4 regions of the Paenibacillus sp. FSL E2-0151 genome follow, and region 3 is predicted to be linked to each of the others. Evidence: a T-box and tRNA genes for the amino acid it is inferred to sense, from the RefSeq annotation. Region 3 holds a T-box; the other regions hold tRNA genes.
What was found. A T-box is a leader RNA that pairs with one kind of tRNA and senses whether it is charged. The one in region 3 lies ahead of leuS (leucine--tRNA ligase), so its partner is inferred to be a tRNA-Leu.
Positions count from the first base shown of each region.

Region 1: it has a tRNA-Leu gene. The T-box ahead of leuS (leucine--tRNA ligase) is inferred to sense a tRNA for this amino acid. The anticodon was not compared.
Region 2: it has a tRNA-Leu gene. The T-box ahead of leuS (leucine--tRNA ligase) is inferred to sense a tRNA for this amino acid. The anticodon was not compared.
Region 4: it has a tRNA-Leu gene. The T-box ahead of leuS (leucine--tRNA ligase) is inferred to sense a tRNA for this amino acid. The anticodon was not compared.

Region 1 covers NZ_CP150308.1:4,787,706-4,795,235, forward strand. The annotation lists gene MHI55_RS21550 (helix-turn-helix transcriptional regulator) at 151-858, shown strand; gene MHI55_RS21555 (insulinase family protein) at 1,009-3,930, opposite strand; tRNA gene MHI55_RS21560 (tRNA-Leu) at 4,302-4,387, opposite strand; gene MHI55_RS21565 (general stress protein) at 4,804-5,262, opposite strand; gene MHI55_RS21570 (hypothetical protein) at 5,470-5,694, shown strand; gene MHI55_RS21575 (NucA/NucB deoxyribonuclease domain-containing protein) at 5,889-6,371, opposite strand; gene MHI55_RS21580 (ATP-binding protein) at 6,481-7,530, opposite strand, start outside.
Region 2 covers NZ_CP150308.1:2,408,320-2,415,849, forward strand. The annotation lists gene MHI55_RS11190 (xanthine phosphoribosyltransferase) at 1-35, shown strand, start outside; gene MHI55_RS11195 (hypothetical protein) at 133-462, shown strand; gene MHI55_RS11200 (hypothetical protein) at 582-800, shown strand; gene MHI55_RS11205 (carboxymuconolactone decarboxylase family protein) at 942-1,271, shown strand; gene MHI55_RS11210 (C40 family peptidase) at 1,345-1,809, opposite strand; cyclic di-AMP (ydaO/yuaA leader) riboswitch at 1,815-1,946, opposite strand; gene pelA (pectate lyase) at 2,365-3,327, shown strand; tRNA gene MHI55_RS11220 (tRNA-Leu) at 3,504-3,587, shown strand; gene MHI55_RS11225 (carbohydrate-binding protein) at 3,733-5,418, opposite strand; gene MHI55_RS11230 (divergent polysaccharide deacetylase family protein) at 5,832-6,671, shown strand; gene MHI55_RS11235 (N-acetylmuramoyl-L-alanine amidase) at 6,646-7,392, opposite strand.
Region 3 covers NZ_CP150308.1:4,974,367-4,981,896, forward strand. The annotation lists gene MHI55_RS22370 (cytidine/deoxycytidylate deaminase family protein) at 1-108, opposite strand, end outside; gene MHI55_RS22375 (helix-hairpin-helix domain-containing protein) at 148-783, opposite strand; gene comER (late competence protein ComER) at 969-1,814, shown strand; gene leuS (leucine--tRNA ligase) at 1,795-4,239, opposite strand; T-box leader at 4,318-4,587, opposite strand; gene MHI55_RS22390 (aminoglycoside phosphotransferase family protein) at 4,700-5,656, opposite strand; gene MHI55_RS22395 (class I SAM-dependent methyltransferase) at 5,879-6,649, opposite strand; gene MHI55_RS22400 (S1-like domain-containing RNA-binding protein) at 6,779-7,530, opposite strand, start outside.
Region 4 covers NZ_CP150308.1:2,320,308-2,327,837, reverse strand. The annotation lists gene MHI55_RS10780 (helix-turn-helix transcriptional regulator) at 1-538, shown strand, start outside; gene MHI55_RS10775 (sn-glycerol-1-phosphate dehydrogenase) at 761-1,915, opposite strand; gene MHI55_RS10770 (hypothetical protein) at 2,074-2,259, shown strand; tRNA gene MHI55_RS10765 (tRNA-Leu) at 2,366-2,449, opposite strand; gene MHI55_RS10760 (Gfo/Idh/MocA family oxidoreductase) at 2,676-3,668, shown strand; gene MHI55_RS10755 (helix-turn-helix domain-containing protein) at 3,892-4,254, shown strand; gene MHI55_RS10750 (sensor domain-containing diguanylate cyclase) at 4,304-5,815, opposite strand; gene MHI55_RS10745 (fused MFS/spermidine synthase) at 6,088-6,825, opposite strand; gene MHI55_RS10740 (LysR family transcriptional regulator) at 6,985-7,530, opposite strand, start outside.

The DNA of each region.
Region 1 (7,530 bases), 190 kb from region 3:
CTATTCTGACGAAACAAATGAAGTTTATTGTTTCTCCAAAATAGGTATTTCCGTGAAAAAGTGATATATTTCTCATATAACATCATTTTTATGAATGACTTTCATCATTTTCACGTACTCTCAAGAAACATTGCATAAGGAGAACCGGTTATGAACAATATCAATCAGGAAGTTGGCAAGAAAATACGAAACTTTCGGAAGTGGCGGGGACTGACCATTCAACAGCTTGCGGATCAGATCTTCAAAAGCAAAGGAACCCTGTCCAAATATGAGAGCGGAGATATTACACTTGATCTGGTCACGTTACATCATATTGCTAATGCACTCAACATCCAGGTGGAGCAACTCTTGTACCAAGAACCAAGGCATGCATCTCCCCTGATGAATGCGGTCCCGTCCAGCTTTTTCAAGAACTCCACACGTTTCTATTCCTACTTCTATGACGGGCGTAACAACAGTCTCATTCGTTGTGTCATTGACATGATGGCTCAATCGGATGCCAACCGTTATCGCACCGTGATGTATATGAATGTGAAGGATTTTGAGAACTACCAGGAGTGCGAGAATATGTATTGGGGCCACACCGAGCATTATGATACACTCACCACGCTGATTTTGAAAAATCAGGCCACGCCGCTGGAGAATCTATATATTAATATTCTGGCGTCTTTTCAGGAATCAGAGAAAAAGTGGGGACTGATGGCTGGTGTCTCCTTCAGACCTTTCATGCCTATCGCGCTCAAAATGTTATTCTCCAGAACCCCGCTGCCCGAGAATCAGGAGTTATATAATGAATTAAAAATCTCAAAGGAAGATCTGCGGACCCTGAAAATATACAACATGCTCGCCGTCACCTGAACAACGCAGAGCGTCACACATTCTCATATCATATGGGATGGAGACAGTCCCTCCCCATTAGAAAAGGCACTTCTATAAGCTGTTGGAACCAGCTCATAAAAGTGCCTTTCGCTTTGACGCTATTCGATCAGGGAATAAGCGAGACTACGCTTAGTTTTTAATTAAATCAAGCGTTTCGTCAAACATTTGTTTCTGTTCCTCAATCTTGTTCTCATTACCGATCACGCAGCGCTGTTGCTGTTCAAGTATGGCCGATAAAAGCTCAGCAAAACCGATAATGTCGCTTTCCTTCGTGCTTAACACTTCGTCACGTTCCTGTTGCAGATCCGCTTCAGTCACATTCGACAGATAACACTCCAGAGAGAAAGCTCCTTCGCCATAAGGCGTTCTCGGCGTATCGAGATCCTGAATGGCACCAATGATATAACGCGTCATTTCCCGCTCGTCTGCCCGGAACTCGTTCAAATATTGCGGTATTTCTTCATATACTTTGTACGTTTTATCGAGGTTCGGATCACGATACGATGCAACGTAGCTGTCTCCGTTTCGTCTGAAGCCTGACATACAGCCATAGGCTCCGCCTTTGGCGCGGATATTGGTCCACAAGTAATCCAGAGACAGAATTCCCTGCAAGACCCGTAGTGAACCGGTGTATTGATATCCTTTGTCAATATAATTGCCCGTTTGCACCACGTACTGCACCTCCGAAGGAGAACGGAATCCTTCCTTATGAATAGCCGGTGTGAATGTAAATTCTTCCTTGGCAACTTCATGTGTGAACAGCTTCGCTTTCAGGTCGGATACCTGTTGTTCCAGTCCTTCATATCCCTGCTCATCGGCAGTGTAACTAACAAGCAAATTCTCCGGTCTGAAAATATACCCCGTCAACTCTTGCAGACTGGAAGATAACTCTTCTTTTCTCGCCTCAAAGTTCGCCTGAAGATCCTCAAGCCACTGGTAAAAGGCAATGCCACTTACAGCTTCTCTGAAATCCGCGACCGCTGAATGTTTGGACGAAGACCGACCAATTCCTGCAGAGTGTCCGCTATTGATCAGATTACGTTGCAGGTTGCCTTTCATCTGGGAGGTGATTTCATATAACCGCTTCGAATTATCGAATTGGGAAGTGAACACGATTTCTTTGATCATATCAAAGGCAAATCCAAGCTTGTCATACAACACTTTTGCGTTAAACTCATAGGTAGCCTTGAATTCATTGTGCTTATGCGCGTTGGCATAAGATCCAATCCCGCTATGAATACCGCCTGAATGGATATGGATTTCATTGGACAGTTCATTGAACGAGTAGTTTTGAGTATCCACGTAACCCAGTACATTCTTGAGCAATCCTGCATACGGCAGAAGATGACGTGGCACTTCTTTGATATCAAACAACAGTCTCAGATAACCAATTCCGTTGGTGTAAAGGTTATGATGGAGAATGGTTGTGCCATCGACCTGGTTCACCGTTTGATGCAACGTAGAGGCCTTCGGTTCAATATCTTCAATCGATAACGTCGGAATGACCTGCTGCTGCTCTTTGGTTGAAGGTGTATTCTGATACTCGGCGAGTGCCTCCGTTTTCTGAATCAACGTCTGAACTTCTTCCTCACTAAGACCAGCCTGAATAGTTTTCAGACGTTCTTTCAACGCTTCCTCCTTGCGTGAGTTCAGCCCCTTATCCGGGGTAAGCGCCACAAAAGAAGTATGTGTGTTTTGCAAAATATATTTCTCAATCAGTTGCTCGAAGTAACCTTCGTTCATTTTTGTCCGCAGTTCAGCAAATACGTCATTGGCTTCCAAATGAGTGAAAGGTGCTTCTTCATCGTACAACCAGCTTTGCAGGGAGGAGAATCCGTAGATCAGGCCTTTCGGCATTCTGCCATAGTCCGCTTCCCTGTGATTGAACTCATACGAGTTAATTCCAGCAAGCAGCGCTTTTGGATCAAAGCCTTCTTTTACCACACGCTCAAGCACTTCTTTGATCGTTCCCAGGAAATCCTCTTTGCTCTCCAGGTTGCTCTTCTTCAGTCCAACGGTGAATACAGGCTGATACAGACTGTCATCATAGGAACCGTAGACGTCCTTCGCAATGCCCTTATCCAGCAACGCCTGTTTCAATACCGCTCCCGGAGCGTTCAACAGTGCGTATAACAAAATTTGGAAGGAAATGTTCAGTTCCTTGTCCAGACTTGTGCCGATCACTGCATTGTAGGTCAAAAAGCTGTTATCCACTTCCGATTCCGTACTTCCAGCAGAGTAAGTCTTAACTGTGTCTACCCGTTCTGCAAAGGCAGGTTGAAGTTGAATGGCCGAATCAATCTCGATTCGATCATATGCACTCAGGTAGTTTTCATCCAGCCATTGCAGCTTCTCTTCCATATCCATATCCCCGTAGAGATAGATGTAACTGTTGGAAGGATGATAGTATCTCGTGTGGAAATCCAGCAACCCCTGATACGTTAGATCCAGGATAGCTTCCGGGAACCCGCCAGACTCGGAGGAGTATGTGGTATCCGGGAAAAGGGAGTTCAGCACTTCTCTGCGCACCATTCGTTCCGGTGAAGAAAAGGCCCCCTTCATCTCATTATATACAACTCCGTTGTAGGTTAACTCATCGTCAGCAGAGGTCAGGTTGTAGTTCCAGCCCTCTTGTAGAAATATCTTTTCATTCTCATAAATATTTGTATTCAATACTGCATCCAGGTAAATATCCATCAGGTTATGGAAGTCATGATCATTACGACTCGCGATCGGATAGATCGTCTTATCGGGATACGTCATGGCGTTAAGGAATGTATTTAATGAACCTTTCAGCAACTCAACAAAAGAATCCTTGGCCGGAAATTTCTTGGACCCACAGAGCACGGAGTGTTCGAGAATATGGGCTACCCCTGTATCATCTTCCGGAGGTGTGCGGAAACCGATACTGAATACTTTGTTGTCGTCCTGATTGGATAAAAGTACAATTTTGGCTCCGGATTTCTGATGTTCCAACAGATACGCATCCGATTTCAGTTCTTCGATTCTGCGCTCCTGTAACACCTTGTATGGCTTAAGCTGTTTCAACATAAACTTGAGTCCTCCGTCCATAAGATTGTTTTATTGGTTTTGTGACTCTACATAAGTTCAAATATGTTTATTTACACGGGCACTCCGATGACAGAACAACATCTGTCCTCTCCGTTATCGTGTACATGTGTAGTTGAACCTATATCGTTCAGCAAGGTAAAGGTAATATATGCCTACGGATAGTATACACCATTGTTCTCTCTCTTCATAAAAGTCAGGTAAATGTCCCTTCTGATATGTATTATGCAGGGTTTATGTTTATGAGCTGCATGGTGATGTGGTCTGCAATGAAGTGACGATCATATTAAAGAACACAAAAAAAGATCGCATGCAGCTTGGTTAACAAGCGTCATACGATCTTCTTTTTAAGATGCCGAGGACCGGGATCGAACCGGTACGGTAGTCACCTACCGCAGGATTTTAAGTCCTGTGCGTCTGCCAATTCCGCCACCCCGGCAGGATTATGTATTTCTTGGCGACAAGAAATATCTTACCATGAACTAATTAACTTTGCAACACTTTTTTATAAAATAATCTAACTATATAAGTTTAACTAATGATTTACACGATAACGGAGAGGACAGAAAAAACTGAAAAAGCGAAGCGTTCGCCTTTATCACCGGATTTCCCCTTGAGAAGAGGGAATCGAAAAAATCTGGGGATAACAGCGATTAGAAGGTTATTCTGTCATCGGAGTGTCAGTGTAAATAATCTTTAGTTCAACTTAAAAAAATGAAACAGGCACTGCAAGCGTCAGCTCACAGTGCCTAGGAAGTCCGAGTTGCGGTCCCGGACTTCCGGTAAACCAATCTATATTAAGGGAGGTGTGAGATAAGAATACCTCCCCAACATTAAAGAAACCTAAAATCAGCCTTAAATTAAACTAAAAAGTAAAATAGGTCGAACACGAGCCGCTTCTTCCTCACTGCACTCCACGATAACCAAGATATGGTCCTTTAACAGCCAATCTTCGTAATACCGCGCATCCTCCTCCGAGATTCCCGCTTCAGTCAGTGTAAGCACCAAATCATCGGTCTCACTTCCAATCTCATTACCAGCGAGTCTACGCACTGCATTTCCGATCGACATCGTCTGATCCATTCGCTTCCCCAGACCAGCCAATATGCCTTTCAGAGCGCCAAAGGCACCATCTGTTCCGGCACCCTTCAAAGGTTTGGGTAGCCCCGTCTTTTCGCTCACCAGCTCCAGATTAAGCTGCTCCTTGGCCACCGCTCCTAAATTTTTCTCCTTGACGCCTTCCTCTTTCACCTTATTCAGCATAATTATAGCCTCGTTCTCGGTACGGGCCAGCCCAATAATCAATTGTGTCATTCCGTTCCCCTCCTTTTACCCTAATATAACCCCTTAATCCCCATTCAAAAACGGTTCGTCCACAGCTAAGACAAATCACCTAGAAGAATGTTGATTTCTCTTCTGGAAATCTATACCTAGTTCTGATAGACTAGATAAAGAAGACAAATTAACCATTGAAAACATTGACATATGGATTTAACATCTCATAATCAGGAGCAATGACTTATGAAAAAAGAGGTAGAAATTGCCATCCGGCGCAAGCAACAGATCATGGTTCGTAATACAAGCGGTCAGACGGTAACCGGATTTCCCGAGCGTACCGCTGATACATCCATTCTTTCCTTACGTACGGTCCACGGCAGTCTGTGGATACCGTTTGATGAGGTGGAACATGTTACGCGTCTGTTAAGCATCCGGTCTCATCATTTAAGCGGAATGCAACTCGTTTAGTCGGCTCTGTAATCCTAGAAACTCCAGTTCCCGTATAGATACGTTAACTAGATCTATTTATGCCAGCACTTTACACCAAAAAACCAGACGCATGCACGTCTGGTTTTTCTCTTCTACTTATCCTGTACCACGCTGCCACTGACCTCACAACAAAGGCCTTACAATCCTTATTTCTGCCCAACCATATCCTGTTGTTACTTCACTACAAACTTCACTCGTGTTCCATCCGGATATGTACTTAACTGATTCCCTACCCATGAACCTGCACCACGATTATCCTTCGGGGTAATGTACTGGATATCTGCACCTGTTCCTCCCTCAGCACACATCGCCATGGGCCACTCGTCACGATCCTTACCTTTTTTGACCGGAACACCCTTAAGTGATAGATCCCGATTGCCTTCCGCTCCATTACGATTAATGGTGCATACATCCGAATGCCCTGCCTTGATAGCAGCTTTAATATGGTTGGCTGTTTCGGGGTAACGCTCTGAAGGGAACGTAATGGTATGGTCTACACTCTTATTAGTCCCACCGAATGGATTAGGTATCTCCTCGGGCCATTCTCCCCCAGCCCAGGCGTAGAGGGCTACCAGCAGCATCGCTACCAGCGTCAGAACCTGCTTTTTGAAACCTTGTTTACCTTTACGCTTTCTTCTTGTGCGTCTCTTACTCATGCTGTGTCTCCCCCATTCAACACTTGCATTATAACAGAACGCCCGTTCGCAAAACAATCCAATATAATAAAAAAACAGCCGAGACCGCCCGGCTGTCCTGCTTGATTGATTATCCTACATTGGGAATGGCCTGTTGGCGCAGCAAGGGCAGTGTCACCTCAAACTGTGTACCTTTCCCCTCTGTACTCTCCACCGAAATCTGACCATTCATCAGTTCCAGCAGTTCTTTGCAGATGGTCAGACCAAGACCGCTTCCGCCAAATCGGCGCGCATGGGAGATGTCGGTCTGGGTAAATGCATCAAACAATGGTTCGATCTGATGCTGAGGAATGCCAATTCCCGTATCACGCACAGAAAATACCAATACAACGGTATCCATCAGTTGTTGTCTCACATCCACCTGTAACTGCACTTCACCTTGTTCCGTGAACTTAATTGCATTACTCAGCAAATTATCCAGTACCTGCCGAAGTCTTAGCGGATCACCGATAAGCACATCAGGAACATTCAGATCAGCATGACAGAGCAAACGAATTTGTTTATTCCGTGCCGCAGGTTCATGTGTCTTCACAATCTGTTGGATCAGCTTCAACGGCTGAAACTCAATGTTTTCAACATCCATTTTGCCTCTGCCCAGTTTCGCCATATCCAGGCTATTGTTAATGATGTTCAGCAGCGCCTCACCTGATTGACGTGCAAGCTCCAGATATTCTGTCTGCTCATCCGTAGTTTCACCCATACTGGCAAGTTCGATCATGCCCATAATGCCGTTAAGCGGGGTACGAAGCTCGTGATTCAGCTTGCCGATGAATTCCAATTGCCCTCTGCTGTTCATCTCAGCCATGGAAGTTGCAAACTTCAACTGCTGTTCGGCATACTTCCGTTCTGAAATATCGTATTGAATGCCTACAAAATATAAACACTCTCCGGATTCATTAAAGATCGGATCGATATTCAATTCGTTCCAGAACTTCTGACCACTTTTTGTATAATTTAAAATATCAATCTTAATGGATTGTTGTTTCTTTATTGCATCACGAATCTGCATTATCGTTTCCGGGTCTGTATCCTGCCCTTGCAAAAATCGGCAATTGTGTCCGACAGACTCTTCATACGTATATCCTGTCAGTTGGGTAAAGTGTTCGTTTACATACATGAG
Region 2 (7,530 bases), 2.6 Mb from region 3:
ATGGTACGGTACAATTTGACGATAACGAAATGTGACATTTTAAAGGAATAGGGCCTATTTTTTGAACTATGCCTTTGCATGACCGCCGATTTCATTTATAATGGGGTTATGTTAGGGAGAGGAGGCAACACCATGGGGAACCAACCGGCAACAGAACAATTTTTTAATGATAAGCTGGCGGAATCGAAAGTTCATTTTGAACGTGCCCTGGATTGTAAACATACGGAATTCGATGACCTTTATCCCTATATGATTGAACATCCTCAATTTTTCTGGTACAAACGCTATGTTGCCTGGTCAGAATTACTGACGATTGTAGGCTTGTGCGAAGAGTTGTCCTTCTCTTGGAAAGAACAATTTACACCGCATCAAGTGGAGTACCTTGAAGAACGTGTGATGTCCGCCAAAGTGCTTGATTTTTGGTTCGAGAAGAACGACAGCAAAGAGCACGCGCAGCGGTAACTTTCAGTCGGGACATAATTTCGAATGACATGACAGTCCAATACAGTCACGTGAGACCTAAATGACTTTTCATTTAGGTCTCTTTTTGTAAATAAATTTGAATTATAGGAGCCATGAAGATGATTAGTGATACAGAATTGGACGCCCTGCGTCTGTCAGGTGAGAAAGTTAGAGTCGTACGGGACGAGCTGGAATCGAACGACGTGAAAGGGATTGTGGTTGCCTGGGATGGCGAGCAGGTACTTATCCGTCGTCAGAATCGACGTGTCGTTAAGCTGGACCGAGGTTACAGCTATCAGCTGTTCAGCGAGCCGCGCCAGAGTCCACTTAGTGAGTAACAGCTGATAATTATGGCAGGGCCATGAGCTTTAAATGTTTGGAATTACCATGATTTCTTGGCATAATTGGCTCACTCGGGAGAGAAGATAGGTACAGTGAGGAAGATCTGTAACTATAGCCGAGAGGGTGTGCTACAAGCCATGACATTGATGAATGATAAAGTTCATGCCTACAAGGATCAGATTGGAGCATTAAGCGATGTGCTGCCAGGTGTGGTGAAGTCGTATCATGAGTTTACCGGAGAATGTTTCCAACCTGGTGTGATTGATGCGAAGACAAAACAGCTAATTGCGCTTGGCATTGGATTATTCGCCAACAATGAGGTATGTACCTTCTACCATGTAGAAGAAGCCCGTGCTAAGGGCGCAACAGATCAGGAGATTATGGAGACCGTAGCCGTGGCTGGAGCTGTTGGTGGAGGACATGCCCTGTCTCAGGGTGCGATGCGAGTGCAGAAGGCGCTGCATTAGTAAGCAATGCAACATACATTTTTAAGTGCAAAAAAGGCATCCGGTTAATAACCGATGCCTTTTTGTATGTGAATCACATTTTACCTAACATTTTATCATACATAAACTGTCCAGTTACCCGACGTGCTGTTACATAACGATCATTGAAGTATGGATTCGATAACTTCGTGATGCTTACACCTTTACTGCTGGAGGCATGAGCGAATTGTCCGCCGCCGATATATACACCTGTATGTGAAATGCCTTTGCCTGTTGTATTAAAGAACACCAGATCACCTGTCCGAACATTGCTCTTGGATACGGGAGTACCTGCTTTGGCTTGCTGCTGCGAAGTACGTGGTAATTCAATGCTGTATTTGTTGAAAAGATATCTCATAAAACCAGAACAGTCGAAGCCGGCTACAGTTGTGCCACCCCATTTGTAAGGAATACCTGTCATGTTGTTCACTACGGAGTTGATACTGCTTGCCTCTGTGCTTGTTGCCCCGGATGTAAATAATACAGCTGCTCCAAAAATGGAGATAATCAGTTTTTTCAAAATCAATGTTCTCCCTTCGATGCCTACGGAGTTAGCTAAGGGTTCGGTAGAAGGTTCCCTATATTTCCTATGTATAAGAATAATTCACCCAAATTGGTTCCCCCGTTTTCAAACATGAAACTCGGCAATGAATAATTAAGTTTTTGTAACTATTTGAAACTATATTGCATAAATGCGTAATTGTCAAACCCATTTAAAACCCTTCGTAATACCTCAATGTTAGCGGAATTAAGGTTTTTATATGAAAGAAGGGATCAAGTTTGGGTATCATTCATGACAAAAACGTCATTATTGGTTCGTTTAAGACGAATTTGGATAAATAAATAGGTTTGTCATGAGTTAAAAGAACTATCCCGTTATGTAGAATTAGAGAGATTATATTCATTAAGTTGCATATATTGACAAAAATCGATTTTTTGCATATTATCTGATTATCCAATCCACATATTGGATGAAAATTGATTTTATTATGCGATAAATACAAATAAAGGAGGTTTGGGTCGTATATCATAGGTAAAGTAGAAGTGGAAGATTTATAAAAACGAACATAGGAGAGTGTTACATTTGAAAGCGAAGAAAATAATTACTTTTGTCCTGGCATGTACGATGGTGTTCTCAGTAGTTGGAATGGCAGTTCTCCCTGTAGGGACGGTATCTGCTGCAGATGCGTCGGGTACTACAGCGAGTATTTCTGATATTTTGAAGAACCAGCTGCCGGATGGAGGTTGGAGAAAAGATTATAAACAGACAAGTGGAGAGTGGGCAAAGTCCACGATAGACAACAAGGCTACATACTCAGAAATTAGAAGATTGGCGAAGGAATTTAAAAAGACGAATGATCCGCGTTACTCCACAGCTGCAATCAAAGGAATTAACTTTTTGATCAACATGCAGTATTCAAACGGCGGGTGGCCACAAGTTTACCAAAGCTCCGGATACCACAAGCACATCACTTACAATGATGATGCCATGATTAATGTAATGATCATGCTGGATGAAGTAGCAGCACGCAAAGGTGATTTCTCATTTATCGACAGCACACTTGCTAACCGCAGTAAAAATTCAGTTGCCAAAGGTGTGGAGGCGATTCTGAATACACAGGTCGTTTCAGGTGGTAAGCTGACAGCATGGGGACAACAACATGATTCCAGCTCTCTTAAACCAGCGAGCGCAAGAATCTACGAAGTGCCATCACTGACAGCTGGAGAGAGTGTAACGATTGTTAAATTTCTGAAAACCAGACCTGCTAACGCTAAAATTACCGCATCCATTAAAGGAGCGGAGGCTTGGTTTAACAAAGTGAAAATTACGGGTTACAAGTATGAAAGAGCTAATGGAGATAGTAAAATTATCGCTGATTCCAAAGCTGCACCAATTTGGGCACGCTTCTATGAGATCGGAACGGATAAACCAATCTTTATTGGTCGTGACGGGGTAGTTAAATACAAATTAAGTGATATTGATAAAGAAAGAAGAGGCGGTTATGCATGGTATGGCAACTGGCCTTCCAAGCTGTAATTTGTAGTATGCTTCCGTTTTAATGAACCAAACTATTAACAGCAGTTAAAGGTAAAGCCCGAATCGACATGGACGTCTGATTCGGGCTTTATTGTTATTACTTTCAGTGTTGACATGATAGATTACGCATGATATATTATTTCTTGTCGCCGATATGGATGACGGAGATACAATATGCGGTCGTGGCGGAATTGGCAGACGCGCACGGTTCAGGTCCGTGTGGGCTAACCCCCGTGGAGGTTCGAGTCCTCTCGACCGCATCTAATAAAAAGACTCCTTAAGCTAACGCTTAAGGAGTCTTTTTTTGCATTTTTTGATATAACACTAACTTTAGTGATGAGTATTCAAGAGGTTAGTGCTTAGCTGCACGTACAGCAAATGTCTTCCATCAGCCATACGGAACGTTTATTGTGCTGCGGTAACATTAACGCTGTCAATATTCGGTCCTTCCGATCCGGTGGTAACTACTTTCAATGTATTGGTCCCCGTGTTCATGGGGACCTGTATTGTTTTTTCAACCCAAGTGGACCAGCTTCCCGTAGCCGGAAAGGGCTCGTTGCTAATGACTTTGGTTCCGTTCACAAAAATGTCGAGGTTCCGAGTGCCGCTTTCCAGCGCATAACGAAACTTTACGTTTTTGGTACCTGTTGTCGTGTTATTAATGCCGTTCCATTGAATGGCCGAACCAGTCATCGCATTGAAGTTAACATACCCGGAGCCAGTGTAACCGGGGTAGATTGTTTCAATGGTAGCTTCCGTAAGTGACGTTCCGGTCTCGGCTTCATACGTCGTGCCACTGCCTGTATTCCCGCCGCTATTTCCGCCAGTAACGTTGGCAACAAACGTTGTTACGCTCTGAGGCGGGAGCTGTGCCGTGAAGGCTCCATTGGATACGTTAAGCGAGGTTCCGCTTGCCAGGTTTCGACTGCTGTCCGTAATCCATGAGGACACAGTAGAGGCATTACCATTCTGCAGAACGAATTTTTGGCTTGTGGCTGAAGTTCCACGGTTAATTGCCACGACGACGACTTTGTTATCACCTTTATAGGCTGAGACAAATGTGTTTGTATCCGGATTTTTCGTTGCATCGACTCGCAGGTAGCCTGGACGCACGAATTTAGAGAAATGAGCCATATTATACCCGCGTTTGCTTATGGTACCGTCCTCTTTCATCGGACCATACTGTCTGCGGATGTACCACCACACGTAGGCCTGGAAATCACCTTCTACCATGGCATTGTGCATGTGATAGGAAACGTCTAATGCTTCAGGCCAGCGGTCTGCTGAGTTGTTGTCACTGTTTGGAACATACACTTCAGTCATCCACAGTTCTTTACCGGCTCCTTTTTGCTTAAAGAGAGGGTAGGCAAAATTCGAAATCTGGGTTCCATACGTATGTGCTCCCAGAATGTCCATGTTGGCAAGTGCCTGCGGATCATTCAGGATTGGGTCGGATATGTTTTTTAAGTACTGGAAGGATTCAGGCGCCATGACTTTGGTACCTTGGATGGACCCGGCATTTTCTTTCATGAATCGAAGGATCTCTTGTGGAGTCCACCAAGTCCAGTCATGAGCATAATCCGGTTCGTTTTGTACAGAAATGGCATACAGATCTACGCCGTTATTTTTCATGTAGGTTACAAAGTCGTTCAGATGTTGCGCATATGCGGTATATTTGTCGTATTTCAGACGTTTGGCATTTGTGTCCCCATTGCGGTTGAACGTTTCAACCATGCTGCTTGGAGGATTCCATGGGGATGCAAATACAATAGCACCCTTTTCGATAGCTCGTTTGGCTGTGGCAACTTCACGATACCAGTTATTGGAATCTGGATCAACGTAGATCCTGAGAATGGAGAAGCCTAATTGATTCTGGTCATTACCAAAAGCAGTTTCACGTTGAGCGGGAGTCAGATCACCAATCCAGGCAGGAAGGTTAATGCCCCCAAAGCCCTTGATCAGCTGTTTTTCCGAGGACAAATTAATGTTGGCATCGCTGGCTGCTGACACATTTGTCGGGGTTAACATCAAAGGCAGGGCTGTTAAACAGGCCAAAAGAACATTAATCGTCTTTTTTAGTTTGAATTTCACTACTTTCATCCTCCTCGATAATAGTAAGTTGCATAGAGAAACCGCAACCAGGAATAACAAACAAGAATAGCGGATTGTCTGGCATTTATTTTATGTAAACCCTTTCAAAACCTCCTTCCATAAATCATAGGATAGAAATGAAGCATAGAACCTCTTTCATTTGTTGATTCTACTAAAAAATTCCTAAACTGAAAACCTGACAAATTACAGTATTTTTTCTAATTAATCTCTTTTATAACTGTTCAATGACAGTTCTTGTCTGAATGCTAAGGAGAAAACTGGAATGATGGAGATCTTCACTTGAGATAGAGGTCTTCAATGGCGGGGATATGATTATTAAGGAAGGCTTTGGCTTACATAATCCTCCCTTCATTATCAAACAATGAGATCACAGAAGTTACGGGGAGGGAATCATGATGAAGGTACAGAGAAAGATTTATCGATTCATTGCAGGTATCATGGCATTGTTGATTGTGTTTTACGCAGGCATATCGGCAGGAGGGCCTACAGCGGCAGCTTCAGAGTCCACATCGAATCACAAACGGTTAGCGATTATCATCGATGATGTTGGTAATGACATGAAGGGTACGGCAGAGATCCTGGCGATGCCAGTCAAACTGACGGTAGCGGTTATGCCTTTTTTACCAACAACGAAGAAAGATGCGATGGCTGCACATGAAAAGGGAATGGATGTGATTGTGCACATGCCCATGGAACCCAAGAAAGGACGACCTGAATGGCTGGGCCCGGGTGCAATCACATCCAATCTAACAGATGAAGAAGTCCGCTCACGCGTGGAGAAAGCGATTGATGATGTGCCCCACGCCATTGGCATGAACAATCATATGGGTTCCAAAATTACTTCGGACAAACGCATCATGTCCATTGTGCTCGATGTATGCAAGGAGCGGGGTCTCTTCTTTGTAGACAGTCGTACGAACTTTCGCTCCGTGGTGGGGGAACTGGCCATATCCAAAAACATGCCACCTGTAGGTAATGACATTTTCCTGGATGATCAAAACTCCAAGCAACACATTCGCAAGCAACTGGATCTGGCTGCTCAGCGTGCGATCGACAAGGATATCTGTGTTGTCATTGGTCATGTCGGTCATTCGGGGATGAACACATCCGCAGTAATTCGTGAATCCGTCTCCCGTCTGAAAAATCAGGTCCAATTTGTAGGGATTGGTGATCTGGTTCGAGATGTGTGGCAATGGCAGTCTGCTCCTACACTACCGACAGATAATAAATAATGCCATTGGCAATGGACTGGGCGATTCGTTTTTGCTCAGCGGGGTCATTCATTCTGGCTCGATCTGCCGCATTGCTCAAAAATCCGGTTTCGACGATGACGGCAGGTTGCTTCACGTAATTCAATATATAAAAGGGCTTGCCCCATACAACCCCGTGCTCCGTTTCGTACAACTTGTTCATGGCACCCTGAATGGATTGGGCCAGCAAATAACTCCTGCCTTCTTTCTGGTGCAGTACCACCGGGCCGTGTGCTGTCGATCGGGGACTCCAGTTCGCATGAATGCTGACCACGATATCTGTACTTACTTCTTCGCTAAGGCTTTTACGTTGGGCAAGATCTCTGGTATGACGGGAGCGGCTGTTCAGCCAGCGGTTCTCATCACTAAGTGCATAATCACCAAGTCGATTGATGATAACGGCATAACCTTTGCTGCGAAGCAGGAGATAGACCTTTTGGCTAATGGCCAGGTTGATATCTTTTTCCAGCACACCTTGGGCTGACGTACCACCGTCAATACCCCCATGGCCTACGTCGAGCAGGATAACGGGTGCTGCAAAGGCATGATGACTTGAGCGATAAGCATCTCCATCGGTCACTGGCAGCATGGATGGACTGTTCTGGGACGGGGCTGCTTTTCCATGCGCGACATGGTGGGGCAGGATGGGAAGACAATGGAAGCTAATGAGCAAGGCCACCGAAGCGGTCAGCAGCTTATACATGGGAATACACACTCCTTCATGAAATAGGTACCGGATGCAGATTAAAGACTGTATGGATACCTTTGGCATTAGACTGTGCATTTTGAGGGTTTTCATACTCCTTTCAATAAAAAAATGTTTAACCATTGCACATCCTGC
Region 3 (7,530 bases):
AACAAGAACGGCGCCCACATGACGACGCGAACAGCGGGAACGGGTGGAAACCATATACGCGATGTCCATAAAATACGTATCCCAGTCCTTGCGTACCTCTGTACTCATGCTGCTTTCCTCCCGCTTAATACAATTTATATTTTAATTTTACCGGATCTGCACATACGGCGCCATCTTCTCCAGCATCTTCATCCCGATTCCTTTGACCTTTGTCAGATCACTGACTTTCGCAAAAGGACCATGTGCATTCCGATAGTCCACAATAGCTTGAGCCTTCTTCTCCCCAATTCCGGGAAGCTCGATAAGCTTGGAGACAGGAGCGGTATTCACATCAATCTTGCCATTGTCGCCAGATTCCTCACGAACTACAGGTGGATTACTGCTTGATGCCGTCTCCGAGGTAACCGAAAGATCAGAATTCGTACCCTGCGCAACTGGTTCAATCGAATTTGAGGTGTCCGGTGGATTATCATTCGTCTGACTTGTAGTTCGAACAGCTGTATCACCTTCAACCCTAACGCTCGCAAGCCCTTTAGACTCTTCTGCCTTTGTCTCATTCCCAGTCTGCATCCCACTTGCATCAGCTCCCGAAGATGCTCCTGTATTGCCCTGAACCGAAGTAGCCGACTGTACAACAGGGAGTTCCTGCTCTATCGTCGGCTTCTCGGTGCCGAGCTGCAAGGGTTCCCAGCCACTAGGTGGTTGTTCACTTTTGCCCGACCATAATATAAGTATACTTCCAACCACCGCAGCAGCAATGGTCATCCCTTTGTTCCATCTCATTCTTCCACACCTCTCCCTGAATTCAAAATCATTCATTTCGAACACGGGCGGTGCTTCCGAACCGTTGAACTTTCCTGATGAAACAAGTTGTGCATTTTTCATGTCATGTGAAACAGGTCCTCACGCATAGAATAGAGGGAATGAACTGCGCCAGTACCGTAAAGCATGAAAGGAGGCCTGAAACAATGAAGGTTGGATTTATCGGAACCGGCAGCATGGGCAGCCTGCTAATCTATGCCCTGATCCAATCGGGTGCACTTGAGCCCCGGCAGATCGCGGCCAGCAATCGAACCCCGTCCAAAGTACGTCAGTTATCCCTCCGTTACCCCGGTCTGCATGAATCCCAGAGCAATCGGGAAACGGTGATCCGAAGCAACATCATCTTCCTGTGCGTGAAGCCGCTTGAATTCAAACATGTTATTGACGACATCCTGCCTGTCGTGAATCCCAATCATATAATTGTCTCGATCACCAGTCCCGTGCAGCTGCGACATCTGGAATCTTCACTTCCTTGCAAAGTCTCCAAGGTAATTCCCAGCGTCACACACCAAGTCGGCAGTGGAGCATCCCTCTGCATACATGGCGAACGAATGACCAGTGAAGACCGCGCTGTGTTGGAAAGTCTGCTCAGTCATATAGGCAGGCCGTACCAAGTGGATGAAGCCTGTACACGAATCACATCCGACTTCTCCAGCTGCGGACCTGCATTCATATCGTTCTTTTTGGAACAGTGGATCGAAAGTGCAGTGAAGCTGACAGGCATCAAAAGGGCAGATGCCTGCGCTCTGGCTGGCGAAATGCTCCTGGGAACAGGCAAGCTGCTCACCGAAGGAGGATACACCCCGCAAGAGCTTCAGGCTCGTGTCGCTGTACCTGGCGGTATTACCGCTCAGGCACTCGCACTGCTGAAGGTTAGTCTTGACGGCGTTTTCGACAACCTGATCCACACGACACATGACAAATATGATGAAGATTTGTTAAAGCTGGATGAACTATTCCGAGCCGGTGAGATTAACCGGCAACAATATTAACGAGTTTGCCTGGAACGGCAATGACCTTGCGAATGGTCTTGCCTTCCAGCGCCTGCTTAACAGGTGCCAGCTCCATCGTAAAGTCCTGCATACCCTGTGCATCCAGATCCTTCGCGATCGTAGCACGAGTTACAATTTTACCATTTACCTGAACAACGATTTCTACTTCCGCATCCACTGTCATGGACTCATCATATTCAGGCCAAGCCACGTAAGAGATCCCACCTTCGTGACCCAAACGGCTCCACAGTTCCTCTGCCATATGCGGTGCCAGTGGTGACAACAGCTGCACAAATTTCTCCATCGCTTCACGAGGCAGTGTGTCCGCTTTGTATGCATCGTTGATGAAAATCATCAGCTGGCTGATGGATGTGTTGAAGCGCAGATGTTCCAGATCATCCGTAACCTTTTTGATCGTTTTGTGAGCAGTTCGTTTGAACTCATCCGTTCCACCGTCCACCGTAATCTTGTCATTGATGGCTCCTGTGTCTTCGTTAATGAAGAGACGCCATACACGTGACAGGAAGCGGTGCATGCCTTCAACCCCGTTTGCATTCCACGGTTTTGTCGCTTCCAATGGTCCCATGAACATCTCGTACAGACGCAATGTATCTGCACCGAATTCATTCACGATTTCATCCGGGTTAATGACATTACCACGAGATTTACTCATTTTCTCATTATTGGTACCCAGGATCATACCTTGGTTGACCAGTTTGTGGAAAGGCTCTTTGGTCTCCACAACACCCAGATCATACAGCACTTTGTGCCAGAAACGAGCGTACAGCAAGTGAAGTACGGCGTGCTCTGCTCCGCCAATGTACAGATCAACTGGCAGCCACTGCTGCTGTTTCTCCTTGGAGATCAGTTCCTTGTCATTGCGCGGATCGATAAAGCGCAGGTAATACCAGCAGCTACCCGCCCATTGTGGCATGGTATTGGTCTCGCGACGTGCCTTCATTCCCGTTTCCGGATCTACCGTATTCACCCACTCCGTAACATTCGCCAGTGGTGATTCTCCTGTACCCGAAGGTTTGATCTGGTCGATATCAGGCAGCAGCAGTGGAAGTTGATCCTCAGGTACTGTCTTCATCGTTCCGTCTTCCAGATGCAGAATCGGGATTGGCTCACCCCAGTAACGCTGACGGCTGAACAGCCAATCGCGCAGACGATAGGTCACTTTCCCTTGTCCTTTACCGTTCTCTTCCAACCAAGCAATCATCTTGGCAACCGCTTCTTCATTATTCAGTCCGTTCAAGAAATCGGAATTCACATGTGCGCCATCACCCGAATATGCCTCTTGTGTAACGTCTCCACCTTGAATAACCTCGATGATATCCAGACCGAACTGCTTCGCAAATTCCCAATCACGCGCATCATGACCCGGAACTGCCATAACCGCACCTGTGCCGTAACCTGCAAGAACGTAATCAGCAATCCAGATCGGCAGTTTTGCACCATTAACAGGGTTGATTGCATAAGCGCCAGTGAATACACCTGTTTTGTCTTTGGCCAAATCTGTACGTTCCAGATCACTCTTACGAGAAGCCTGCTCCTGATAAGCCTGAATAGCTTCACGTTGGTCATCGGTTGTAATTGCTTCTACCAACTCATGTTCCGGAGCCAGTACTGCAAAGCTCGCACCGAACAATGTGTCCGCACGGGTAGTGAACACCTTGATAACTTCCTCGCGACCCTCAATGGCAAATACAACTTCCGCCCCTGTCGATTTACCGATCCAGTTGCGCTGCATATCCTTGATGCTTTCAGACCAATCCAGCTCTTCCAGGTCTTCCAACAGACGCTCTGCATACTCGGTAATTCTCAGAACCCATTGACGCATCGGTTTGCGTACAACCGGATGTCCTCCGCGTTCACTCTTGCCATCAATAACCTCTTCATTAGCAAGTACCGTTCCAAGGGCTTCACACCAGTTAACTGCAACTTCATCTACATAAGCCAGACCTTTGTTGTACAGCTGAATAAAGATCCATTGCGTCCATTTATAGTATTCAGGGTCCGTTGTGCTGATCTCACGATCCCAGTCATAGGAGAAACCAAGCGATTTGATCTGGCGACGGAAATTGTCAATATTACGGAATGTAATATCTCGTGGATGTTCACCTGTATCCAGTGCATGCTGCTCAGCAGGCAGACCGAAAGCATCCCAACCCATTGGGTGCAATACGTTGTAACCGCGCATACGTTTGTAACGGGAAACGATATCCGTTGCCGTATATCCTTCCGGGTGACCTACGTGCAGACCTGAACCGGATGGATAAGGGAACATATCCAGTGCATAAAATTTCGGTTTAGCAGGGTCCTCACCCGTTTTAAACGTTTTATTTGCATCCCAATATTGCTGCCAACTTTTTTCCATGACTTGTGGCTGATAGCCGTGTTTCGGCTGGTTATTCTCACTCATCTATTGTTCCTCCTTCAGGTTATTCACTTTAGCTTTAATTGCAACAAAAAAACCTCAGCATCCCGTAGCGTTTGCAGCGCTAGGGACGAGAGGTTGAATTCCCGTGGTACCACCCTAGTTAGTGGACGAACGTGCTTCGTCATCCACTCCCTTTGGACCTGTAACGGCGGTTAACCGATGCGGATTTCCATTCCTGAACCCAAGCTTTATACAAGCAGGTTAAACAGAATGGTGTAATCACCGCATTTCTCCAAGGCGAGTTCGCAAATCACTGTCAACCGGCTTGCACCAACCGCCGGCTCTCTGTTATGTACAGGAATTACTACTGATCCTTATCATCGAAATATGTATACAATATCGGGACCATTATATAAAAAAGCAAGCCCAAAGTCAATATTACACGTTATAATGACCCTTTTAAGTCACACGGTTCGTACCGTTCAATAATACTCGTTGCTGTTCAGGATAACCGAAAACGCTCAATGCCTTCCTCCAGATTATGAATGGTCCAATTCACATGTTCCTGATTATCATATTGACGATAAGCGCACTCAATGCGCAGCACCAGATCAAAGTACAAGTCATAGAGACTTCTTCTTTTCAGCTCACTTTCAGTCGTAATCTCATGCCCATACCCTTTCACAAAACCGGGTGTATAGTTAAAATGACTGAAATAATGCTCCATCAGAGGATCTGCCCACAGTGAACGTTCAAAATCAATAATCGCTGTGATACGACCTTTGTCTACTAGAACATTGCCATCCCACAGATCCCAACTCACAAGAACAGGTTCTTTTACATCGTCCAGCACATCCGATTTCTCTTCAATCAAGCGTCTCAATTCAGGATAATCGATTGAAAATTTAATTCCGGCTTCTTCCCCGTCGGTAAGAATATCATCCATCAGATTCATAAATGCTTCTTTCCATGTGGAATATTGCTGTTTTTGCTCCGAGAAATATCCAAACTTCTCGCCTTTGATTTCATTAATTCGACGATTGTACCGACCGAGCTGGTGTTCAATGGCCTCCTGCTCTTCCGCAGAATATTGATCCTTGACCTGATTATAGGGTGTTCCAGACATGTACTCCATGATAAAATAACGCGCTGAAGCCATAGTTAACGAATCATCATAAGCCAGCACTTGGGGTACGGGAACATCCTGTAGCTCCGTGATGAGGCGTAGTGCCTCAATCTCAGCAATCATGAAATCCTGCTCACAGCGCATCAGATTTGTCGAAGCCGACGGTGCAATTTTGAGTACCACTCGCTGTGCGTCACTCAGTGTAATGAGATATGCATGATTGGCCCAGCCATCCACCATTTCCTTGTAGTCCTGTATACTTGCAGAGAAATGCTGCTCTATTATGGCATTCAACTGTTCTGACGTAAGTCTTGTTTTATATGTACTTTCCATTTCTACACCTCACATTGACATTTGATTTATTTCCTCAGAAAACGCTTTCTATCCGACTATTATCACCTTCTTTACTTTAACTGGCAATACTTTTTGTCACGTCGTTATGTCTTTTCTTGCATTCCTCTACCCTATTTAAGACTATTGCTATTCATTCTCCATAAAAAAATCAAACAAAAAACTGCCCTTATGCACCATAAGGACAGTTCTCATTATTCGCTCTTACTTCACAGCCACGTAGAACAAGCGCTGTGCGCTGTCTCCAGCTTCTTTCCATTCAAAATCCGCATATACCTTCACGTCTCTAAAACCTGCCTTGGACAACTCAAGCTTCATCCAGTCCGGGTTATATGCACGCTGGACATGAACTTCTTCAAACCGCTGATACATATCCTTGCTACCATCATCCACACGCGAAAAAATACTGAGATGATGTTCGATCTCACAGCGATCCTGATCCAGATCACATGTCCAAATATACGACACGGAGCGCTCATCCAGTACAAAAGGCTGCTCTTCATCATAACGAATAAGGGTATTGGGATGATGCACATCAAACAGGAACGTTCCATCAGGCTTCAGCATCTCGTATGTCCGCTGGAATGTTCGAACGACATCTTCTTGTTCAAGCAAATAATTGACGCAATCACAGAAAGATATCACCGAATCCACAGGTTCCGGAACTCGCCATTCCCGCATATCCTGCTGCACCCAACGGACACTGCCCTCACGATACAAGCGATGACCCTGAGGCGTAGCCTCCATCTTGCTGCGTGCAACCGACAGCATATCTGATGAGAGGTCAATGCCTGTAACTTCGAAACCGGAGTTCACGAGCGGGATCGTAATGGAGCCCGTTCCACAGCCAAGTTCAGCGACACTTTTGGGCATTCCATGCTTTTCCCATGCTGTTCTTGCAAACCTTATCCAGTCCGGATAAGGCATATCTTCCATTAATTCATCATACACATAGGCAAATTTCCGGTAAGACATGTCAGGCACCGCACTTTCAATTTCATTTTCCAATCCTGTTAACAAAAGAAAAAACAGGGGCATCCGGTGTTTACCCAGCCTATCCCTGCCTTATCCGAGTTCCATATTACAACTATTTAATCAGGAAGATTACTTGTTTTCACTTTGATCCGCAGGAGCAGATTCGGACAGATACGTCCAGCTTTCCTTTTGGACCACCAATCCGTCTTTCATCAATTTGCCCAAGGCACGCTTGAAGGCAGACTTACTGATGCCAAAGCGTTGCTTGATGATATCCGGCGGAGTTGCATCCGAGTATGGCATGCCACCCATAGGGCGTTCTTTCATAAAGGCGAGCAGCTTGTCTGCATCTTCGTTACGTCCAACTTGTTTGAGTTGAGTCATCGCCAGATTCACACGTCCGTCTTCACGTACCAGTGTCACCCGACATTTCACTTTTTCACCAAGACGCAGCATATGACTACGTTCGGATGAATGAATCATACCAATTGCGCCAAAGCCCAGTACACCGCCCTCTACAAGTACAAAAGTACCCATCTGCAGTGGCTTGTATACCGTCGCTTCAACCCACTCGTTTAACCATGAAGTTGGCGCATGGAAAGACAATGGTGAAAGCTCACGTTCCCCGGCCAATTTGGCACGCAGACGTCCCTGCTTGTCATGTTCCATGATTACAAAGACTTCATCCCCCACTTGAGGACGCAGTTCTTCCAGTTCAGGCAATTCACGAATAGGAAGCAGCAATTGCCGTCCAAGACCCATTTCCAAGAAACAGCCCAGTCGTGGGTGAACATCAGCCACAACCAGTCGTGCCATTTCGCCAAGCATGAGATAAGGCTTTTTCATCGTTACGGCCAGACGATCTTCTGTATCAAAGAATA
Region 4 (7,530 bases), 2.7 Mb from region 3:
CTTGGGAAAAGGCGTCCGTGTTAAACGATTCCGAAAACCGACACGCTGTCAAATCCGCAATCGTGTTCTTCTTGCCGTGCTGATGGCCAATGATATCAAGTTGTCCCAGCTTGCTGAAGACCTCTCCATCTCTTCACGCAGTGTCAGTGCGTGGGTATATGAAGGACGGATACCCGGCAGTACCAATTTGGACAAGACTTGCCAATTACTCGGCTACCCGCGTCATATTCTCTTCAATGAAGAAGTTGTGCGTAATAGCCCTGTCATATGTCAACCCGAGTCATCTCGCTTCATGAAGCGTACGGTGACCCGTTCTCCGGTTAGTAACCGTATTTTGACAGGCTTGTGTATGGTCCATGATCTGTCGGTGACAGATGTCAGCCACTGGATCGGGGTTCATCCCGGCACTTTCCGCAAATGGCTGCATCAGGGAACACTGCCTTCTGCTGCATTTCAGGAACAAGCGGAGCAATTTTTCCGTATCCCGAAAACTATTTTGTTCGCAGATGTCATCTTGAAAGATCGTCGCAACAACTAAATAAGCGAACAGCCAAAAGGCTCTGATCTCCCCATAGGGAGGCCAGAGCCTTTTTTAAAATAAATGCATGCCTTCTCTCTCGGACTTGAAGCACTGTTCTGGCTATTCCAGCAGAAATGTCAGATAACCTACCCTTTTTCGTCTTTTGCTCCCAAGGAGAGCCATCACAGCCCGCTACAAGTGAAGTTAATGCATTTCATCATGATCATTCTCTCTAAAAGGTCATCCTAAACTCGTGTTTAACACTTCATTGATATATCTCAATCCGGTATATCGAGGACGAAGCGTATGCGCTGTGTTGAATGCATGTTCCACCATCTCCGGGGTTACACCAAGTTGCTCAGTAGTCACAGGTCCACCTACTTGTTCCAACCATGCGATGAGCTGAGTAGCCTCCGGCAATTGGTCATATATCCCAAACACCGGTTCACCCGATGTCTGTGCAAGTTCTTTATATTTCACCGTAAGCAATGCACAAGCTACGCCAACTTTGGCACCATGCAGAACCGGCCTTTCTCCCGCTTGCATCAGATCCATCTCCAAAATATGGGACAGATGATGCTCACCTCCGGATGCCGGACGGGAATGGTCAATGATCAGCATGGAGATACCGGAAACAATTAGTGCGTCCATTAATACAGCTACTCCCTCTGCTCGCCCCTCCGCAATCGCTTGTACATGATCTATGCAGGTATTCAGCGCTTCTTCTGTCATCCGATAAGCAACCGGACAGAACGGTTCCCCGCCCAGATCACGAGAAACAATCCAATCTGCAAGGGAAGTATATTTGCCAAGCATATCTCCGAATCCGGCAGCCGTCATCACTTGGGGAGCTTGCTCCAGGATATTCATATCGGCAAAAATGGCTTCAGGCGGAACAGCCTGAAATGTCTGTTTGATTCCGCTTACAATTAAGGGTGCACCCGCAGAGGTAAAGCCATCTACTGAAACCGCTGTCGGTATCGACAGAAAGGGCTTATTCATTTTGGAACAAACAAATCTCACCAGATCATGAATGGTACCTGAACCCACCGCAATTACAGCCTGACTTTCGAGTCTCACACCCAACATAACCTGCACAATAGCTGCTTCATCCGCAATGATATCCCCCGTGCGATTCTCCGGAAGAGCGATCTCATCCACATGCATTCCCGCTTCGCGAATACTACTCAGCACATCAGATCCGGCGGCCCGAAACGTATGTCGATCATAAACAACCGTCACCTGACGATATCCTTGCTCAGACAAATAACCCGGTAACCTCTGAATGGCCCCAGCTTCCAGATGTATCAGCATATCCACCACTCGGTGTTGATGACCGCAAGCACACTGCTGTGCTTCCTCATTCCATGCTGCAATTCGTTCGTTCATATTCATTCGCTCTTACCCTCCCATATGAGATATCATGCATAATTAACGGGTTAAAACCACAAGATAAAAAAGGAAATAAAATGTGATGATTTTCCTGATCACACTTTACTGCCTGTACCCAATATTTGCAAATCCATATCTCACATTTCCAAGTAGGTGAAGCAATGAAATTAACGAAAGAATTAGGAATTTCGCTCGGATTTCTCGCTGGAACCACTTTTGGCAGCGGTATCGCTTTTTTGTTTCGTCTCCAGTCGGTTGAAGTGGTTGCCAGTGTAACGCTATTTGGTATTGCAGGAGCCATTGCCGGGATCATCACGGCAGTCATTCTGCGCCAGCGGCAACATTAGCATTAGCATGCTGGTAGCAAAATGTAGGCTTCACACGAATGATCCACAAAATAAAAAAAGGTTCGTGAATTGCCCTAGAGCAACTCACGAACCTTTTTTTGTTAGATGCGGTCGAGAGGACTCGAACCTCCACGGGGGTTAGCCCACACGGACCTGAACCGTGCGCGTCTGCCAATTCCGCCACGACCGCATAATATGTATCTCCTCATCCATCGATGAAAAGCGTTCCGGTGAAACAATTCCTTGTTTTACCGTAATTCAGAGTATACATGCTCCAAAATAAAAATGCAACTTCTTTTTTTACTCATTCAAGAATAGGACATATGTCCTTTTTTCTCAACTTCAAACACCCTATCGTAGCATTAATCAACAAATATACCATCCATACGAATGCAAAAATGAAGGAGAGATCCACCTTGAAAACAACCCATCTGTGCTTTATCGGTGCAGGGCTTCATGCATCCACGAATATTTACCCTTCTGTTGTTGAAGCCGGAGCGCAGATCCAGGCCATTGCCACACGCAGTATGGAACGCTCTGAAGCAGCTCTGCTGCGATTTGGCAGCAACGGACAAGCGTATGATAACGCTCAGCTTATGTTACAGCAGGAAACTTGTGACGGTGTCGTTGTGGTCGCCCAGCCTGTAGATCAGACCGCTCTTGTTCTCGAATGCATTGGGGCTGGCAAGAATGTATACGTGGATAAGCCGCTCGGATGGAACGCAGCGGAAGCCGCCACTGTAGCAGAAGCTGCCGAGCAGGCTGGCGTCGTTGTCATGGTTGGTTTTATGAAACGTTATGCCCCCATATACATGAAGCTGAAGGAGCTAATTGATAGTGGTTCGCTAGGTAAGGTACGTTCATTCCAGATGAAATTCGCTGTAGACAGTACCCCATTTTGCAAGGATGAGGAACAGTTCATAAAGCTCGCTGCCATTCATATGGTCGATCTGATGCGTTACTTATTCGGAGAAGTAATACGAGTTACAGGCACAACCGTGAAGGATGGGGAACACATTAATCAAAGCATTTCCCTTGTATTTGAGAATAACGTAGTAGGCAGCGCTTATTTTACCGGCATGAGTGCTTGGTCACGGGAAAGTGAAAGTGTACTCGTCACCTTTGACAACGGATTTGCGTCAGCTGAAGAGATCAACACACTTACTGTTCATCAATCCCGAAGTTCGACCAGCCTTCCCTGGAAATCTCTCGAGGAACAAGATACTGTATATACACCTTCCGGATCTCCCATGTCAGGAGCTTATCGTGACCTTTATCTACGCGGGTTTGTTGGTGAAATGGTGCACTTCATCGCGTGTTGCCAGAATCAGACTGTCCCACATTCCAGCGCCAAGGATAATATTGCAACGATGGCTCTATGTGACTCCATTCTATCGTCACTGAAGTAGCGTATATACGCTCATCATCATATTTTATACATCCAGCGAAGAGCCTGAAACCCGGGCTCTTTTTTATATTCTAGACATCAGCACATCTGCCTTCGGCTAGAGTTAGGGTTTATAATCTGCATCATAAGTGATATGCTCTTTCATGAACTATACGTACGTTATGTAATATAACCACCCAAATAGATACTATAGAAAATCACCGTAAAGTGGAGGTGTACTTATAATGAAAAAGGACGCAACCAAGCTATGTCCCGCGCCCTACGGCTGTTCCGTGGAAGTTACCCTCAGTGTGATCGGAGGCAAATGGAAAGGTGCCATTTTGTATCATTTATTCTCTGGTCCTTTGAGATTTAACGAGATCCGAAAATTGTTTCCTGACATTACCCAGCGTATGCTCACCCTGCAACTTCGAGAGTTGGAAAGTAGCGGAATTGTTCATCGTGAAATATACCCCCAGATCCCACCTAAAGTGGAGTATTCCCTCACACCATTTGGTGAAACGTTACGGCCGATTATCTTCAGCATGCGAGATTGGGGAGAAACGTATACAAATGAGGTTCTGGCCAGATCCTCACAAGAGGTATAGTACACAAAAGAAGCTGTCCCTAGTTTTAGGGAACAGCTTCTTTGCTTGCTTATTTAATAACCGATTGGATCGTAACCGTACGGTTACGTCCCTCTTCCTTCGCTTGATACAATGCATTATCCGCCAGGTGAAACAGTTCTGTGGATGTTGTGGAGTGCTTGGGATATTCAGCAATTCCAGCCGAGATGGTGACGGAACGATCTATAGGCAATATGCTTTCTTCGACCGTTATTCGGATACGTTCAGCAATCTCAAAAGCGACGTTAGACTCGGAATTTCTTAACAAGACTACAAATTCCTCTCCACCAAACCTGGCGCATACATCTTCTGGTCGAACAGACAATTGAATGATATTGGCAATGTGTTTTAATACTTCATCCCCAGCATGATGCCCGAATGTATCATTAATGGACTTGAAGCGGTCGATATCCAGAACAATAATGGAGAATGGCGCCTCATCCTGAATCCATTCCTGAATGACTTCTTCGAAGGTTCTGCGATTGTTCATGCCTGTTAAAACATCTGTTCTGGCATCATAGACAAGCTGGTTTGTCTGTTTCCTAAAGTTCGCTAATGCGCCAACAACTGCTCTTGTTAGAAGGTCTGCCTCTCTATTCCAGTGAGGTTTCATCACAGGCAGTTCTACTTGTCCCTTATCGACCTGATTCACCAAATCAGCCAGCATAGCAAAAGGACTGGCCAGCTTGCGTGCAACCCGAACCACAATAAGGGTCAGGATCAGGAAAGGCACTGAGGTGTACAGCAACAACATACGGATATGATGATTCAACTGATCGTACACCGTTTGGGTTGGAGACACGATTACGACGCCCCAACCTGTTGATGGAACTTTGTAATAACCTGCAAGCGAATCCACACCTGCCAGGTTTTTGTATTGTTCTTTACCGTTCTTGTTTACTAGCAGCTTTTGCACCACTTCATTTTTACTGACATTTTCACCAATTCGGTTGGTGTTTGGGTGAAATAACAAAGTGCCCTTCTTATCCACAATAAAAAAGTAGGACCCATTACTTGTTTTGAGCTGACTGCCAAAAGACAGACTCAATATATTATTTTCCTGTAAAAAGATATTTCCACCAATCGTTCCTTGGTAATCCCCTGCCGAATCAAAGATCGGTTCACTGACAAATACAATTCTGCGTTTGGTTCTGGGTGTCTGGTACGCTTCGGAGATATACGAAGTCCTCAAGCTAACCGCTTCTTTTGCAGCATTGGAACTAACATGGTGGCCTACGCTAGCCTGTGAGTAAGGTGAGGTAGACCTAACTACTCCCGCTTTATCTACCAAAGAAACGGAATTGAAAAAATTACTGCTATTGCGAACCAAATCCAATGTGGAATTCAACTCTTTTGTATTAGAGTGATCCATATCCGTGAAATATGTGGCTGCATATTTCAAGCTCTCCTGCATGGAATAAAAAAGCGAATCCAGCGTTTGGCTCATTTGCACAGCGCTTGCATAGTTTAGGGACAGGGTGTTATCAATGAGTGACTGTTTCTGAGATGTATAAGATGAGATGACCATGAGGGTCAATGTCATTATAACTGAAATAGTGACCAACCCGCCGAGTAAAGCCGTGAGGCTGATCTTCTTGATGTTTTTTATTTTTCTTCGTAATCTTCTAGATCTCTTGATCTGTGCAATCATCGTTTACTTCCCCCGGATTTTCATGAAAAAGCATATTCCTTCTATCTTATACGAAAGTTGTTAAGATCAAATAAAGAGACTGAGAAATCTTAACAATTACATCGTAAGATTGACGATTTAATGACATTTTACTTTCCCTGGAAGAATCACTGTTCAGGATCGCCCTAATCGACAATGATATATCCTTCTTCTGGCTCTTGTTCAACAAACCCTGCCATCTGACGAACCTGAAATTCGATCGGGTGATGACTACCCATTAAAATGCGATTCTGAACTTCATCCGCTGTTTCTGTAGGTAATGCGAATGCACGTGAATAGGCAAACTGTGCCTGAAGTGTCGTATAGATCGCATTGACAAGCCGATCGTTGCCCGCACGCCCAAACACATTAAGGATGACAGCTCCGTCCGAGTCCAGCTTGTCCTTGACCATGGCAAAAAAATCACTGGATATAAACTGCTCCGGTGTACCCGTTGCCGTAAAGGCATCAATAATAATATAATCATATGTCGCAGCGGATTCCTGGCCTAATAATTCACGACCATCCCCAATGAGCACAGGGCTTCCCTCATAGCCAAAAAAGGTCTGGCTCAACTCCACGACCTCTGCGTCAAGCTCAGCCACCTTTACCTGACGATCAGACAAGTAGGTTGGCAATGTGCCAATACCATGTCCCACCACAAATACGGTATCAAACTCAGGATCATTCCGTTCCATTAGATGCACCATCGCTCTCGGATACTCCAACACCATCCGGTTAGGCTCATCCAGATCCATGGCTCCCTGCACAGCTGCATTGGAGAATTCTAATACACGAAACTGGCCCTTCTCTCCATAAAGCTTTTTGGTATCATATACCGTCAGCTCATGCTGTTCACTTTTATTCCGATACAGAACTCTCACTAACCGTTCTCCCTTCGATCTCTTGCACACATTCGACATATACCTTCATTCTATTACACGGGATGACAACATACCACCCTATACTTTAAAGATCATAGTACAACAAAAAACCGTTCCGACTCATTCGGAAACGGCCTTTTGATGAACCATTTAACATTTCTAAGACCCTATGGCCTCATGCAGAGCCTGGACATATGCTACACCCAGATTAGAGAGAGAAGTGCTCTTGTGGCTTATCCACCCTACATTAATGGATTCCTCACATTCCAGCGGTACAGGAATGATCTCGTCTCCGTTCAGATCAGCGCTAAGTACACCTGTAGAAATCGTATAACCATTCAGACCAATCAACAGGTTAAACAATGTTGCGCGGTCATTGACCTGTATGCTTTTGGGGTGAGATAACGTACTCAGGATCTCTTCGGAAAAGTGAAAGGAATTATACTCTCCCTGATCAAATGACAAGTACGGATAATCCTGCAGTTGCTCGATTGCAACCGACTCCTGCTTCGCCAGCGGGTTCTTCACACTGATAAAGATATGGGGCTTGGCTGTGAACAAACTCGTGAAAACCAATCCCGCATCTTTTAACAATTTGTTAATCACCTTGGCATTGAACTCATTCAAATACAGGATGCCAATTTCACTGCGCAGGCTTTTCACGTCCTGAATAATCTCGTAGGTCTTTGTCTCCCGAAGCGCCAA